4 regions of the Bradyrhizobium sp. LTSPM299 genome follow, and region 3 is predicted to be linked to each of the others. Evidence: predicted binding sites of a transcription regulator. Region 3 holds the regulator's gene; each other region holds the start of a gene.
The links. The regulator PhoB, encoded in region 3, activates phosphate uptake and scavenging genes when phosphate is short. The targets are predictions, from matches to a motif close to TGTCATNNANCTGTCAT.
Positions count from the first base shown of each region.

Region 1: a site for PhoB is predicted at 1,228-1,244, ahead of ugpB (sn-glycerol-3-phosphate ABC transporter substrate-binding protein UgpB). Genes of this name have one in related genera too.
Region 2: a site for PhoB is predicted at 1,585-1,601, ahead of UP10_RS19975 (DUF47 domain-containing protein). Genes of this name have one in related genera too.
Region 4: a site for PhoB is predicted at 1,800-1,816, ahead of UP10_RS02970 (Orn/Lys/Arg family decarboxylase). Genes of this name have one in related genera too.

Region 1 is NZ_JYMU01000007.1:206,350-209,814, forward strand. It holds gene UP10_RS05425 (CaiB/BaiF CoA transferase family protein) at 1-1,104, shown strand, start outside; gene ugpB (sn-glycerol-3-phosphate ABC transporter substrate-binding protein UgpB) at 1,301-2,620, shown strand; gene ugpA (sn-glycerol-3-phosphate ABC transporter permease UgpA) at 2,685-3,465, shown strand, end outside.
Region 2 is NZ_JYMU01000038.1:74,441-77,905, reverse strand. It holds gene UP10_RS19980 (inorganic phosphate transporter) at 1-887, opposite strand, end outside; gene UP10_RS19975 (DUF47 domain-containing protein) at 902-1,546, opposite strand; gene UP10_RS19970 (branched-chain amino acid ABC transporter permease) at 1,700-2,668, opposite strand; gene UP10_RS19965 (branched-chain amino acid ABC transporter permease) at 2,670-3,465, opposite strand, start outside.
Region 3 is NZ_JYMU01000058.1:14,636-18,100, forward strand. It holds gene UP10_RS29135 (aspartate aminotransferase family protein) at 1-131, opposite strand, end outside; gene UP10_RS29140 (GcrA family cell cycle regulator) at 614-1,123, shown strand; gene phoB (phosphate regulon transcriptional regulator PhoB) at 1,290-2,000, opposite strand; gene phoU (phosphate signaling complex protein PhoU) at 2,054-2,770, opposite strand; gene pstB (phosphate ABC transporter ATP-binding protein PstB) at 2,782-3,465, opposite strand, start outside.
Region 4 is NZ_JYMU01000006.1:386,963-390,427, reverse strand. It holds gene UP10_RS02970 (Orn/Lys/Arg family decarboxylase) at 1-1,756, opposite strand, end outside; gene UP10_RS02965 (metallophosphoesterase family protein) at 2,177-3,465, shown strand, end outside.

The DNA.
Region 1 (3,465 bases), on a different contig from region 3:
CACGGCGCCGACGTGATCAAGGTCGAACCGCCCGCCGGCGATGAAGTCCGCGACTGGGGCCCTCCGTTCCACGAGGAGGACGCCGCCTATTTCGTCGGCATCAACCGCAATAAGCGCTCGATCGGCCTCGATCTCGCCTCCGAGGGCGGCCGCGCCGTGCTGATGAAGATGCTCGAAACCGCCGACGTGCTGATCGAGAACTTCAAGCCGGGTACCCTCGACAAATGGGGCATCGGCAACGACGTACTGCGCGCCAAATTTCCGCGACTCGTGCATTGCCGCATCTCCGGCTTCGGCGCCGACGGCCCGCGCGGCGGCAATCCCGGCTATGACGCGATCATCCAGGCGATGACCGGCATGATCGCTGCGACCGGCTCGCCCGAGAGCGGACCGATGCGGATTGGCGTGCCGCTGGTCGACATCACCACCGGGCTCTATGCGGCGATCGGCATCCTGATGGCGCTGTCGGAGCGGCAGCGCTCGGGTCTCGGCCAATTCCTCGAGACCACGCTGTATGAGACCGGCCTTGCGATCATGCATCCGCACACCGCGAATTATTTCATGCATGGCAAGCCGCCGTCGCTGACCGGCAACGAGCATCCCAACCTCGTGCCTTACGCGATCTTCCCGACCAGGACCGACAACATCTTCATCGGCGTCGGCAATGACGGCACCTTCCGCAAGCTCGCCAAGGAGATCGGCAAGCCCGAGCTCGGCACTGATCCGCGCTTTGCCCGCAACAAGGACCGCATCGCCAACCGCGACGCGCTGCGCGCCGAGTTGGCCGCCGTGTTCAGCCAGCACGAGGCCGAGCCGCTGTGCAATCGCCTGCTCGCCGCGGGCCTGCCGGCAGGGCCGGTGCAGAAGATCGACCAGGCGCTGACCAACCCGCACACCATCCATCGCGGCGACGTCATCGAAAAGGATTGGTACAAGGGCGTCGCCTCGCCGATCCGGCTCGAGCGCACCAAGCCGAGCCTGCGCCGCACGCCGCCGAAGTTCAGCCAGCACTCCGCGGAAGTGCTCGGCGAGTTCGGCTACTCGAAGGACGAGATCAACGCCCTGGTCGACAAGGGCGTGGTCTGCCCCACGCGCAAGCGCTGATCGCACCTCTGATGCGGCGCAGCGTCACCCCTGACGTTGCGCCGCACGCGCGCGGCCGCAAGCTCCACTTTTTTACCGCTTCCCACCGACCTCGCTTCCCCCCTACGATCGGCTGGCTTATACGGTCATTTGAACGTCATCCGGCGCTGCTAGGCGCAACGGCTTATCGATGGCGATCCCAAGGGAGGAATTTTTGATGGGTTTTCGGCAATTTGGCGCTGCGGCAGCGGTCGCGGTCACACTGGCATTCGGCGCCTCGCCCGCGCTGGCCGTCACGGAAATCCAGTGGTGGCATGCGATGACCGGCGCCAATAACGACGTCATCGTCAAGCTCGCCAACGACTTCAATGCCGCACAGAGCGATTACAAGGTCGTCCCGACCTACAAGGGCAGCTATCCCGATACGATGAACGCCGGCATTGCCGCGTTTCGCGCCGGCAGCGCGCCGCACATCATGCAGGTGTTCGAGGTCGGCACCGCGACCATGATGGCCGCTACCGGCGCCGTCAAACCGGTCTACAAGCTGATGGCCGACGCCGGCGAGAAGTTCGATCCCGGCAACTATCTGCCCGCGATCACCGGCTACTATTCGACCTCAAAGGGCGAGATGCTGTCGTTCCCCTTCAACTCGTCGTCGACGGTGATGTGGGTCAATCTCGACGCGTTCAAGAAGGCCAACATCGCCGAGATTCCGAAGACCTGGCCGGAGGTGTTCGATGACGCCAAGAAGCTGAAGGCGGCCGGCTATGCCACCTGCGGCTTCTCCGGATCCTGGGTCACCTGGGTCAATCTCGAGCAGCTCTCGGCCTGGCACAACGTGCCGCTCGCCAGCAAGGCCAACGGTCTCGACGGCTTCGACACGGTGCTCGAATTCAACGGCCCGCTGCAGGTCAAGCATCTCGAGAACCTGATCGAGCTGCAAAAGGACAAGACCTACGACTACGCCGGCCGCACCAACACCGGCGAGGGCCGCTTCACTTCCGGTGAATGCCCGATCTACCTGACCTCGTCGTCGTTCTTCGGCAACGTCAAGGCGCAGGCAAAGTTCAACTTCACCGCGGCGCCGATGCCCATTTATCCCGACGTCAAGGGCGCGCCGCAGAACTCGATCATCGGCGGCGCCTCGCTCTGGGTGATGGGCGGCAAGTCGGCCGAGGAATACAAGGGCGTGGCGAAATTCCTGACCTTCCTGTCGGACACCGACCGTCAGGTCTGGATCCACAAGGCCTCGGGCTATCTGCCGATCACCAAGGCCGCCTATGCCAAGGCCAAGGAAGAGGGCTTCTACAAGGACCAGCCCTATCTCGAGACCCCGCTGCTCGAGCTGACCAACAAGGAGCCGACCGAGAATTCCCGCGGTCTGCGCCTCGGCAACATGGTGCAGCTGCGCGATATGTGGTCGGAGGAAATCGAGCAGGCGCTGGCCGGCAAGAAGACCGCCAAGCAGGCGCTCGATGCCGCCGTCGAACGCGGCAACCAGATGCTGCGGCAGTTTGAAAAAACCGCCGTTCACTGAGATGACACACTAGACCGATGACCCGGCAGGCCGCATCATGCGGCCTGCCATTTTTCAAGATGTCATGCAAAAGCAATCCGTTTTCCAATCAAAGCTGTTGCCCTACGCGCTGGTTGCCCCGCAGCTCGCGATCGTCCTGATTTTCTTCTACTGGCCGGCCGCGCAGGCCGTGATCCAGTCGTTCCTGCTGCAGGACGCCTTCGGTCTTTCGACGACCTTCGTCTGGTTCGAGAACTATCTCGAACTGTTCAAAGACGCGGCCTATTTCGAAGCGATCGTCAGAACCTTCGCGTTCTCGTTTGCGATCGCCTTCTCGTCGCTGTCCTTTGCGCTGCTGCTCGCGGTCATGGCCGACAAGCCGCTGCGCGGCGTCACGCTCTACCGCACGCTCCTGATCTGGCCCTATGCGGTGGCGCCGCCGGTCGTCGGCGTGCTCTTCATCTTCATGCTGCATCCCTCGCTCGGCGTGCTCTCGCGCTATCTGCGCGCGCTCGGCGTCGATTGGAATCCGCTGCTCGACGGCGACCAGGCGGCGTTCCTGATCATCCTCGCCGCCGCCTGGAAGCAGATCTCCTATAATTTCCTGTTCTTCCTCGCCGGCCTGCAGGCGATTCCGAAAAGCGTGTTCGAGGCCGCCGCGATCGACGGCGCCCGTCCGATGCGGCGGTTCTGGACCGTGACCTTTCCGCTGCTGTCGCCGACCATCTTCTTCCTTTTGGTCATCAACATCGTCTACGCCTTCTTCGACACCTTCGGCATCATCGACACGATGACCCGCGGCGGCCCCGGAAAATCAACCGAAACGCTGGTGTACAAGGTCTATTCCGACGGCCTGCTTGGCGGCA
Region 2 (3,465 bases), on a different contig from region 3:
CGCCGTGCCGCGCCGACGCCGACGATGGCGCCGGTGATGGTGTGGGTGGTCGAGACGGGAACCCCGAGAAAGGTGGCGATGAACAGGGTCGCGGCGCCGCCGGTCTCGGCGCAGAAACCCTGCATCGGCGTCAGTTTGGTAATCCGCAGCCCCATGGTGCGAACGATGCGCCAGCCACCCATCAGGGTGCCGAGCGCCATCGCGCTCTGGCAGGCCAGCACCACCCAGAACGGGATATAGAAGGTACCGCCGATATGGCCCTGCGAATAGAGCAGCACGGCGATGATGCCCATTGTCTTCTGCGCGTCGTTGCCGCCATGGCCGAGCGAATAGAGCGAGGCGGAGGCGAATTGCAGGATCCGGAAGGCGCGGTCGACCGCGAACGGCGTCGAGCGCACCGACAGCCATGACACGATCGCGACCAGCACCAGCGCCAGCAGGAACCCTACCACCGGCGACAGTACGATCGCGAGCAGCGTCAAGGTGAGCCCGCTCCACACCGCCGCTGAAATCCCCGCCTTCGCCATGCCGGCCCCGACCAGTCCGCCGATCAGCGCGTGCGAACTCGACGAGGGGATGCCGAGCGCCCAGGTGATCAGATTCCAGACGATCGCGCCGACCAGTGCCGCGAAGATCACGGCCGAGTCCACGACCGCCGGGTCGATGATCCCGGTGCCGATGGTGTTGGCGACGTGGGTTCCGAACACCGCGAAGGCGACGAAATTGAAGAACGCGGCCCAGAACACCGCATATTGCGGCCGCAGCACCCGGGTCGAGACGATGGTCGCAATCGAGTTCGCGGCGTCGTGCAGGCCGTTCAGGAAATCGAACAGCAGCGCGACCGCGATCAGGATGACCAGGACCGGAAGACCCAGCGTGGCGTCCAATTGATGGCCCTGCCCTAGACTTGTTCAATGACGATGGAATTGATTTCGTTGGCGACGTCGTCGAAGCGATCGGCCACCTTCTCGAGATGATCGTAGATCTCCGCGCCGACGATGAAATCCATCGTGTTGGCGTCACGGTGCTTCAGGAACAGTTCCTTCAATCCGATGTCGTGGAGGTCATCGACCCGGCCCTCGAGCTTGGTCAGTTCCTCGGTGATCTGGGTCAGCACCGTGACGTTCTGGCCGATCGACTGCATCAGTGGCAGCGCGCGGACGACCAGGTTGGCGCATTCGACGATCAGGCTGCCCATCTCGCGCATCGGCGGTTCGAACGTCCGCACCTCGAACAGCACGACCGCCTTCGCGCTCTGCTGCATCTGGTCGACGGCATCGTCCATCGCAGTGATCAGGTTCTTGATGTCGATGCGGTCGAACGGCGTGATGAAGGTGCGGCGGACCGCGGTCAAAACCTCGCGGGTGATGTTGTCGGCGTCGTTCTCGAACTGGTTGACGCGCTGGCAATACACCGGCGTGTCCTCGCCACCCTTCAGCATCCCCTGCAGCGCCAGCGAGCACTGCAAAGCGGTTTGGGCGTGCCGGGCGAACAGGTCGAAAAACCGCTCTTCTTTGGGCAGAAAGGAGCGAAACCAGCGCAGCATGGGGATGAGTTCCATTGTTCCGGGATGGCGTCCAACGCCGTCACAGAACTGTCATAGAACATTTCGGGAGGGAAACATCCCATGCCGCCCGCCGGAACGGGCGGCATCCACCGCTTTGTCAGTCCCTCAATGACCCGCCGGCCGGGCCCTGCCCTACAGCGACCGCCGGAAGAAATGTGCGATCTCGCCGATGATGCCACGGCGGAAGGTCAGCACGCAGACCACGAAGACCGCCCCCTGGATCACCGTCACCCATTGCCCGAGGCCGGACAGGTATTGCTGCATGGCGACAATGATGAAAGCGCCAACCACCGGGCCAAACACGGTGCCGAGCCCGCCGACCAGCGTCATCAGCACGATCTGCCCGGACATCGCCACTTCAACGTCGGTCAACGATGCATTTTGTGCGACGAATACCTTCAGCGAGCCGGCCAATCCTGCCAGCGTTCCCGATAGGATATAGGCGAGCAGCTTGTACTGATCGGTCTTGTAGCCGAGCGAGACCGCGCGCGGTTCATTCTCCCGGATCGATTTGAGGACTTCGCCAAACGGCGAGTTGATGGTCCGATAGATCAGGAGGAAGCCGCCGAGGAATCCCGCCAACACGACGTAGTAGAGCACCGTCGGCTTGGAGAGGTCGAAGACGCCGAACAGACGGCCCTGCGGGATGCCCTGGATGCCGTCTTCGCCGTGGGTGAAGGGCGCCTGCAGATAGATGAAGTACAGCAGCTGCGACAGCGCCAGCGTGATCATCGCAAAGTAGATGCCCTGGCGGCGAATGGCTACCAGCCCAGTGATGACGCCAAGTGCTGCGGCGGCCGCCGCACCGGCCAATATTCCAAGTTCGGGCGAAAGACCCCAGACTTTCAGGGCGTGCGCCGTGACATAGCCGGCGGTACCGAGAAACATGGCATGGCCGAACGACAACAATCCGCCGTAGCCGATCAGGAGATTGAAGGCGCAGGCGAGCAGCGCAAAGCACAGCGCCTGCATGACGAAGAACGGGTAGATGCCGGTCAACGGCACGATCGCGAGCATCGCGGTCATGACGCCAAACGCGATCATCTCGTCATGGACGGCGCGCGAGGTCGCCGGAATTGAATCGTCAGTCATCGCCGTCATGTCAGGCCGCCCGTCCCGTTAGTCCTGTGGGCTTCACCAGCAGCACCAGCACCATCAGCACGAAGACCACGGTGTTGGAGGCTTCCGGATAGAAGTATTTCGTCAGTCCCTCGATCACGCCGAGCGCAAAGCCGGTGATGATCGATCCCATGATCGAGCCCATGCCGCCGATCACCACCACCGCGAACACCACAATGATGACGTTTTCGCCCATCAGCGGCCGCACCTGGTTGATCGGCGCCGACAGCACGCCGGCCAGCGCGGCGAGCCCAACGCCGAGCCCGTAGGTCAGCGTGATCATGCGCGGCACGTTGATGCCGAAGGCGCGAACCAGCGTCGGATTTTCGGTCGCGGCGCGCAGGTAGGCGCCGAGCCGGGTGCGTTCGATCAGGTACCAGGTCCCGATACAGACAATGAGCGAGAAGATCACGACCCAGGCGCGATAGATCGGCAGGTACATGAAGCCAAGGTTCATGCCGCCCTTGAGTACATCGGGGATCGAATAGGGCAGACCGGAGGAGCCGAAGTAATTCTGAAACACGCCCTGGATGATCAGCGCCAGCCCGAAGGTCAGGAGCAGTCCGTAGAGATGATCGAGGCCGGCCAGCCATTGCAGCATGGTCCGCTCCAGGATCATGCCGAAGATGCCGACGATAACAGGCGCGATAAGCAGCGCCCACCAGTAATTGATGCCGCCCAGATTGAGCAGGAAATACGCCACGAAGGCGCCCATCATGTAGAGCGCGCCATGCGCGAAATTGATGATGTTGAGCATGCCGAAGATCACGGCGAGCCCC
Region 3 (3,465 bases):
GCGACACCGGAGGTGAAGTCGAGATAGCGGTCGCCATTGGTTGCGATCAACCAGGCGCCCTCACCGCGCTCGAAGCCGAGATCGACCCTGGCGAAGACGGGAAGCAGATGCGACGCTGCGCTGTTGGTCATGACCATCACTGACGGGTTTGAGGCCGACAATTGCCGCGCGCCTTGACGCCAACACGACAACAGCCAGCTTCGGAAAACAAAACGTGCCGCCTTTTCGGGCGGCACGTACGGGCATTCTATGCTGCGGGCAGTAACTGTCAATCGCCGGAAGCGGCCTTCCTGCGGTCCGAATCGAGCGCAATCCGGAGCATTCCGGTGCGGTGGAAAAGTGGAATTGCAATGCATAAGTGTGGGAACATGTGGACGCGCGACCGCGGACTCTTGCGCCAGAGTCACGCCATATTGTAGCGTTTGGGCTGTCGGGTACGACATCTCGTGCGGTAGTACTGGACCCCTTAAGTAGCCTTTCGTTCTGCGTAGACGTTCGGGCGCATAGGCGTGCCCGGCGAGGGCCAAGGGATTCTGACCGCAGGAGTTTTTCGAGATTTGGCTCGCAGCACCGCTCCAAGGATTGGCCGGTGCTAGGCGAAGGGATGAATGTGATGACTGTATTGACCTGGTCCGACGATCGCGTCGAGCAGCTGAAGAAGCTCTGGGAATCCGGCCTGTCCGCCAGCCAGATCGCGGCGGAACTTGGCAATGTGACGCGAAATGCCGTGATCGGCAAAGTGCACCGGCTCGGCCTGTCCGGCCGTGCCAAGGCGCCTTCCGCGGCCGCGCCGCGGCAACGCAAGGCACGTCCGGCGCAGCATATGATGCGGGTGGCGCGCCCGGTGTCGCGCGGCAACACCGCGCTGGCCCACGCCTTCGAGGTCGAGATGGAGGCCGATCCGGTCACCTACGACAACGTCGTGCCGATGAGCCAGCGGCTGTCGCTGCTCGAGCTGAACGAGGCAACCTGCCATTGGCCGGTCGGCGATCCGTCGAGCCCGGATTTCTTCTTCTGCGGCGGCAAGGCGCTCGGCGGCCTGCCCTATTGCGCACATCACTCGCGCATCGCCTACCAGCCGGCGAATGATCGCCGGCGGCCGGCGCCCAAGCCGACGCGGTAGGTAAGCCGACTCCATCCACGGCGTCATCCCGGCGAAAGCCGGGATCCATAACGACCGACGCGAGTGGTTGTGCCCCGCTGGGGCTCCAGCGTATTCCAACAATCAAGATTTGTGGTTATGGGCCCCGGCTTTCGCCGGGACGACAATTGTGAAAGCTCGCGCGGCCTTACTGCTGCGGCTCGGCCTTGGCAAAACGGTCATCCAGCGCGTAGCCCGCGCCGCGCACGGTGCGGATCGGATCCTGCTCGCGGCCCGGATTGAGCAGCTTGCGCAAACGGCCGATATGCACGTCGACGGTGCGCTCGTCGATATAGATGTCGCGGCCCCAGACGCTGTCGAGCAATTGCTCGCGGCTGAACACGCGGCCGGGATGCTCAAGGAAGAACTCGAGCAGCCGATACTCGGTCGGGCCGAGATCGATCGGCCGGCCGGAGCGCGCGACGCGGCGCTTCTCGCGATCGAGCTCGATGTCGCCATAGGTCAGCACGGTCGCAAGCCGCTCCGGGCTTGCCCGGCGCAGCAGGCCCTTCACCCGCGCCAACAGCTCCGGCACCGAGAACGGCTTGACGATGTAGTCGTCGGCGCCGGTGGCAAGGCCCCGTACCCGCTCGCTCTCCTCGCCGCGCGCGGTCAGCATGATGATCGGCAGCTGCTTGGTCTCGGGCCGCGCCCGCAGGCGGCGGCACAGTTCGATGCCGGAGAGGCCCGGCAGCATCCAGTCCAGCACCACGAGATCGGGAATGCGCTCCTTCAGCCGCGTGTCGGCGTCGTCGCCGCGGCCGACCGTCTCGACGTCATAGCCTTCCGCGTCGAGGTTGTAGCGCAACAACGTCGTCAGCGCTTCTTCGTCTTCGACCACCAGAATGCGTGCGCTCATCGCTTTGTGTTCTCTCTCTCTGTCTTGATCCGTTGCCCTGACGCGAACCGAAATTAACTGCCCGGAACCGTGGTGGCGAAATTGGTCATGTCGCCCTTCGGACGCTTGTCCATGATTTGCTGGCCTTCGATCATGTAGAAGACGGTTTCCGCGATGTTGGTGGCGTGGTCGCCGATCCGCTCGATGTTCTTGGCGCAGAACATCAGATGGATGCAGAACGAGATGTTGCGCGGATCTTCCATCATGTAGGTCAGCAGTTCGCGGAACAGCGAGGTGCAGATCGCGTCGACCTCCTCGTCGCCCTTCCAGACCGCCATCGCCGCCGGCAGATCGTGCGCCGCATAGGCGTCGAGCACCGACTTGACCTGCGACAGCACGAGATCGGTCATGTGCTCCAGGCCGCGGATCAGCTTGAGCGGCTGGAAATCGCTCTCCAGCGCCGCGACGCGCTTGCCCATGTTCTTGGCGAGGTCGCCGATCCGCTCGAGGTCGGTGGCCACGCGCATCGCGCCGACGATCTCGCGCAGATCAATCGCCATCGGCTGGCGGCGCGCGATGGTCAGAACCGCGCGTTCCTCGATGACGCGCTGCAGGCTGTCGATCTCGATGTCGGCGGCGACGACACGCTTGCCGAGCGCGACGTCGCGGCGGATCAACGCATCGACCGACTCGGTGATCATGCGCTCGACCAGGCCGCCCATCTCGGCGACCAGGCGGGTGAGTTCCTGCAGGTCGCTGTCGAACGCCTTGGCGGTATGTTCAGAAGCCATGTGTTATCTCCTCAACCGAACCGGCCGGTGATGTAATCCTGGGTACGTCGATCGCTCGGCGAGGTGAAGATCTTGTTGGTGTCGTCGAACTCGATCAGTTCGCCGAGATACATGAAGGCGGTCTTGTCGGAGACGCGCGCCGCCTGCTGCATGTTGTGGGTGACGATCGCGATCGTGTAGTCCTCGGACAGCTCCTGGATCAGCTCCTCGACCTTGGCGGTCGAGATCGGATCGAGCGCCGAGCACGGCTCGTCGAACAGGATCACTTCGGGCCGCACCGCAACCGTGCGCGCGATGCACAGGCGCTGCTGCTGGCCGCCGGAGAGCGAGAGGCCCGAGGCGTTCAGCTTGTCCTTGACCTCGTTCCACAGCGCGCCGCCGCGCAGCGCCTTCTCGACGCGGTCGTCCATCTCGGACTTCGAAATCTTCTCGTAGAGGCGGATGCCGAAGGCGATGTTCTCGTAGATCGTCATCGGGAACGGCGTCGGCTTCTGGAATACCATGCCGACCCGCGCGCGCAGCAGATTGAGGTCGAGCTTGGCGTCGAGGATGTTGGTCTGGTCCAGCATCAGCTGGCCGACGGCGCGCTGACCCGGATAGAGATCATACATCCGGTTGAAGATGCGCAGCAAAGTCGACTTGCCGCAGCCGGACGGGCCGATGAACGCGGTGACGCGGTTGGTGCCGAGCGTCAA
Region 4 (3,465 bases), on a different contig from region 3:
GATATTGCGCCACCACGGGCGCGGGGATGCCGTGGTCGGCATAAGCGCCGGTGGCATGATCGAAGCCCGGCGTCAGCAAGGTGAGCTTGTTCGGGTCGGTCATGGCAAAGCCCGCCGTCGTCTCGGCGAAGCCGTGCCAGGCCTCGCCGGGCTTGAGTTGCCAATAGGACGGGTTGGTCGCGAGCTGGTCGGTGGAGATGCTCTCCCAGGCGACATTGTGCACGCCGCCCTCGCGCGCGACATCCGGGATCATCACACGGTCAGGCACGAACGGCTCGAAGAACCAGCGCCGCTCAGCCCGCGTCTCCTTCTCCTCGAACTCGCGCTTGACCGCGCGGATCTTCTTGCGCAGTTCGATGCCGAGCCGGATCGTGTCGTCCCACAGGACTTCGCCGGAGCGGCCCTTCATCATCTGCGCGCCGACGTCGAGCGAGGCAAAGATCGGATAGAACGGCGAGGTCGAGGCGTGCTGCATGAAGCTTTCGTTGAAGCGGCGATGCTCGACGCGGCGCTTCTGGCCCTTGATGTGGCGGTCGCGGATGTGGATCTGCGAGGCCTGCGAGAAGCTCGCGAGCTGCTTGTGGGTCGATTGCGTTGCGATGATTCCGGGCGCCTCGGGGCCCAGATCAGAGAGGCCCATCGCGAAGCGGCCGGCATAAATCGGATGGAATTTCATGAAGCCGGCCCAGGCCTCGTCGAACAGGATGTAGTCGCAGAGATGGCCGATGCGCTTGAGGATCATCTCGGCAGAGTGGATGGTGCCGTCATAGGTGCACTGCTCGACCACCGCGACGCGGAACGGCCGCGGCTTCTTCCAGGCGTTCTCGTCCTTGACCAGCGGGTGCTTGCGGATGCCGTCGCGTAATGCGCCTTCCTCGAGCAGGTCCCAGCGCATCGGGCCGATCAGGCCCCAGGCGTTGCGCACCGTCGGCACATAGACCGGGATGCCGCCGCCGATCAGCAGCGCGCCATGGTGGGCGGCCTTGTGGTTGTTGCGGTCGAACAGTACGAGATCGCCGTCGGTGACCAGCGAGCCGAGCGCGACCTTGTTGGAGGTCGAGGTGCCGTTGAGCACAAAATAGGTCTTCTCGGCGCCGAAGATCTTGGCGGCCTCTTTTTGCGCCCGCAGCGCCGGCCCCTCATGGGTGAGGAGGTCGCCGAGGTCGAGCACGGAATTGTCGAGGTCGTCGCGAAAGACCGCTTCGCCGAGATGCTCAACGAACACCCGCCCGATCGGGCTGCGGCTGTAGAACACGCCGCCATTATGGCCCGGGCAGGTCCAGAGCTGGTTGCCTTCCTCGGCATAGTCGACCAGGGCGCCGAAGAACGGCGTCTTCAGATTCTCGGCATATTGCTTGAGCCTGGAGATCAGGTTCTTGGCGATGAAGGGCGGGGTCTCCTCGGACAGGAACACGTAGCCGTCGATGAAATCCAGCACCTCGACCGGCAAATCCTCGAACCGCTTGCGGCGGATCAAGAGGATGATCGGAAAATCGAGGCCGCGCCGCCGCATCAGATTGATCAGCGCCGCGGTCTTGCCCTCCAGTCCCTTCTTGCCCCAGTCGACCACCATGCAGCCGATCGCAGCATCGGTCTGCACGGCGATCTCGGCATCTTCCAGCTTGCGGGCCCGCACCACTTCGAAGCCGGAGCGCTCGATTTCGGCGATGATCTGGTTGAAGCGGATGCCTTCGAGGTCGTCGGATTCGAACACCGGCGCGGCGAACAGGAAGTTGAAGCGTTTGAAATAGTCCATGCGTGTTCTCGAACTGGTCCGGCAGAACCTGTCGGGATAATTCATGACAAAGAGATGACAGTGGAGGCGGGGCCGATGGTCGTCACCCCGAGCGGGATTTCGGGGCGGCGCGCGACGATTTTGGCAGCGGTCTCCACCCGAGAGCCTGAGGCGGCGCGGGAGAGACCGTTGCCTGCACCCCTGTGTTGCGTCCTGGCCGCCGCTGAGTGGCAGGTTCTGCCGGCAACGCACGACGGCCGACCCGGAGCCGTCCACGGCCTGGGGCCAAGCGCCGGAGGCGATAACGTGGTCGGTTTTTAACTTGAGTTTGAACGCAACCTGTTATTGTATCTCGCAATCGATGCTCGCTGGCCATTTGGCGGATCGTGCCGAAACCGCAGATTTTGAATTGCTGAAAACTCCATATACGAGGAGGGAGCCATGTCCCGCGCGTTCGGAGATCCCGATCTAACTCCTGATAATTTCAGCAGCTTCAGCAAGCAGCAAATCGACGCCGACTCGGCGGCCAAAGGCCTCGAGCAACTCGAACCATTCCCGGCGGCCAGAAGCACCACTCCGATGGAGCTGTCGTCGGTGATCGGTGCCGACCTCGTGCAGAAAATCGAGAAGGCCGGCAAGATCACCTTTCATTCGGTAGGTGATACCGGCGGAATTCACAGCCCGGAATTCCAGTTTGCCGTGGCCGACGCAATGGCCGAAGACCTCTCAGGCGGAGCCGCCTTCTGGTATCATTTGGGCGACGTGGTCTATTATTTCGGTGAGGACCAATACTACTTCTCGCAGTTCTACGATCCATACCGCAATTACAATGCGCCGATCTTTGCCGTTCCAGGCAATCACGATGGAGCCATCTACACGGGCGAAACCGCCAAGTCACTGGCGCCCTTCATCGCCAACTTCTGCACCAGCCAACCCACGCGAAGTTCGGATAGCCAGGGCGCGGTTCGAACCACCATGGATCAACCGGGGGTGTACTTCACCCTGAACGCTCCTTTCGTGAAGTTCATCGGTCTCTATTCGAATACGAGCGAGGGCGGCACCGAGGGCGTCATTGCAAATCCAAAGGTCGGCAACGCCCAGTTGACGTTCTTGAAGCAGCAGCTGGCCGCCGCGAAAGCCGAACGAGATAAAAACCAGGGGCGCGCGCTGGTCATCGTGACGCACCACCCACCATTTACAGGCAGTCCCACGCATGTGCCGAGTCCGGCCATGCTCAAGCAAATCGACGACGCCTGCGAGGCTGCCGGAATTCAGCCGGACTTGTATCTCTCCGGCCACGCCCATCTGTATGAGCGATACACCCGAACGGTTGGTAAGAAGCAGATCCCCTATCTCGTCGCCGGAATGGGGGGCTACTACAATTTACCGGGTTTGAAGCCGCCGAACCGTCGTCCGCCTTCACAGACGACTCCGCAATCCGGCACTGATGCGAGCGGCAATCCGCTCAGGCTGGACGTCTACAACGACAACACCTTCGGGTTTCTGCGTTTGACCGTGTCGCCGACCTCGATAGCCGGTGTGTTTGTGACCGTGGACCCGCCGTCAGGCAAAACCGGCGTTGGCGACAGCTTCACGGTCAACTTGCAGGCCAACACCGTTTCTAACGGTGGATCAAGCGGGACGTCGAGCACGCAAGCAGGAAAGCCTTCGGCATCCTCCAAGGCCAAACGCACTCCTGCCAAGCCAGCACGGAAGGCCGGCGTCAAAGC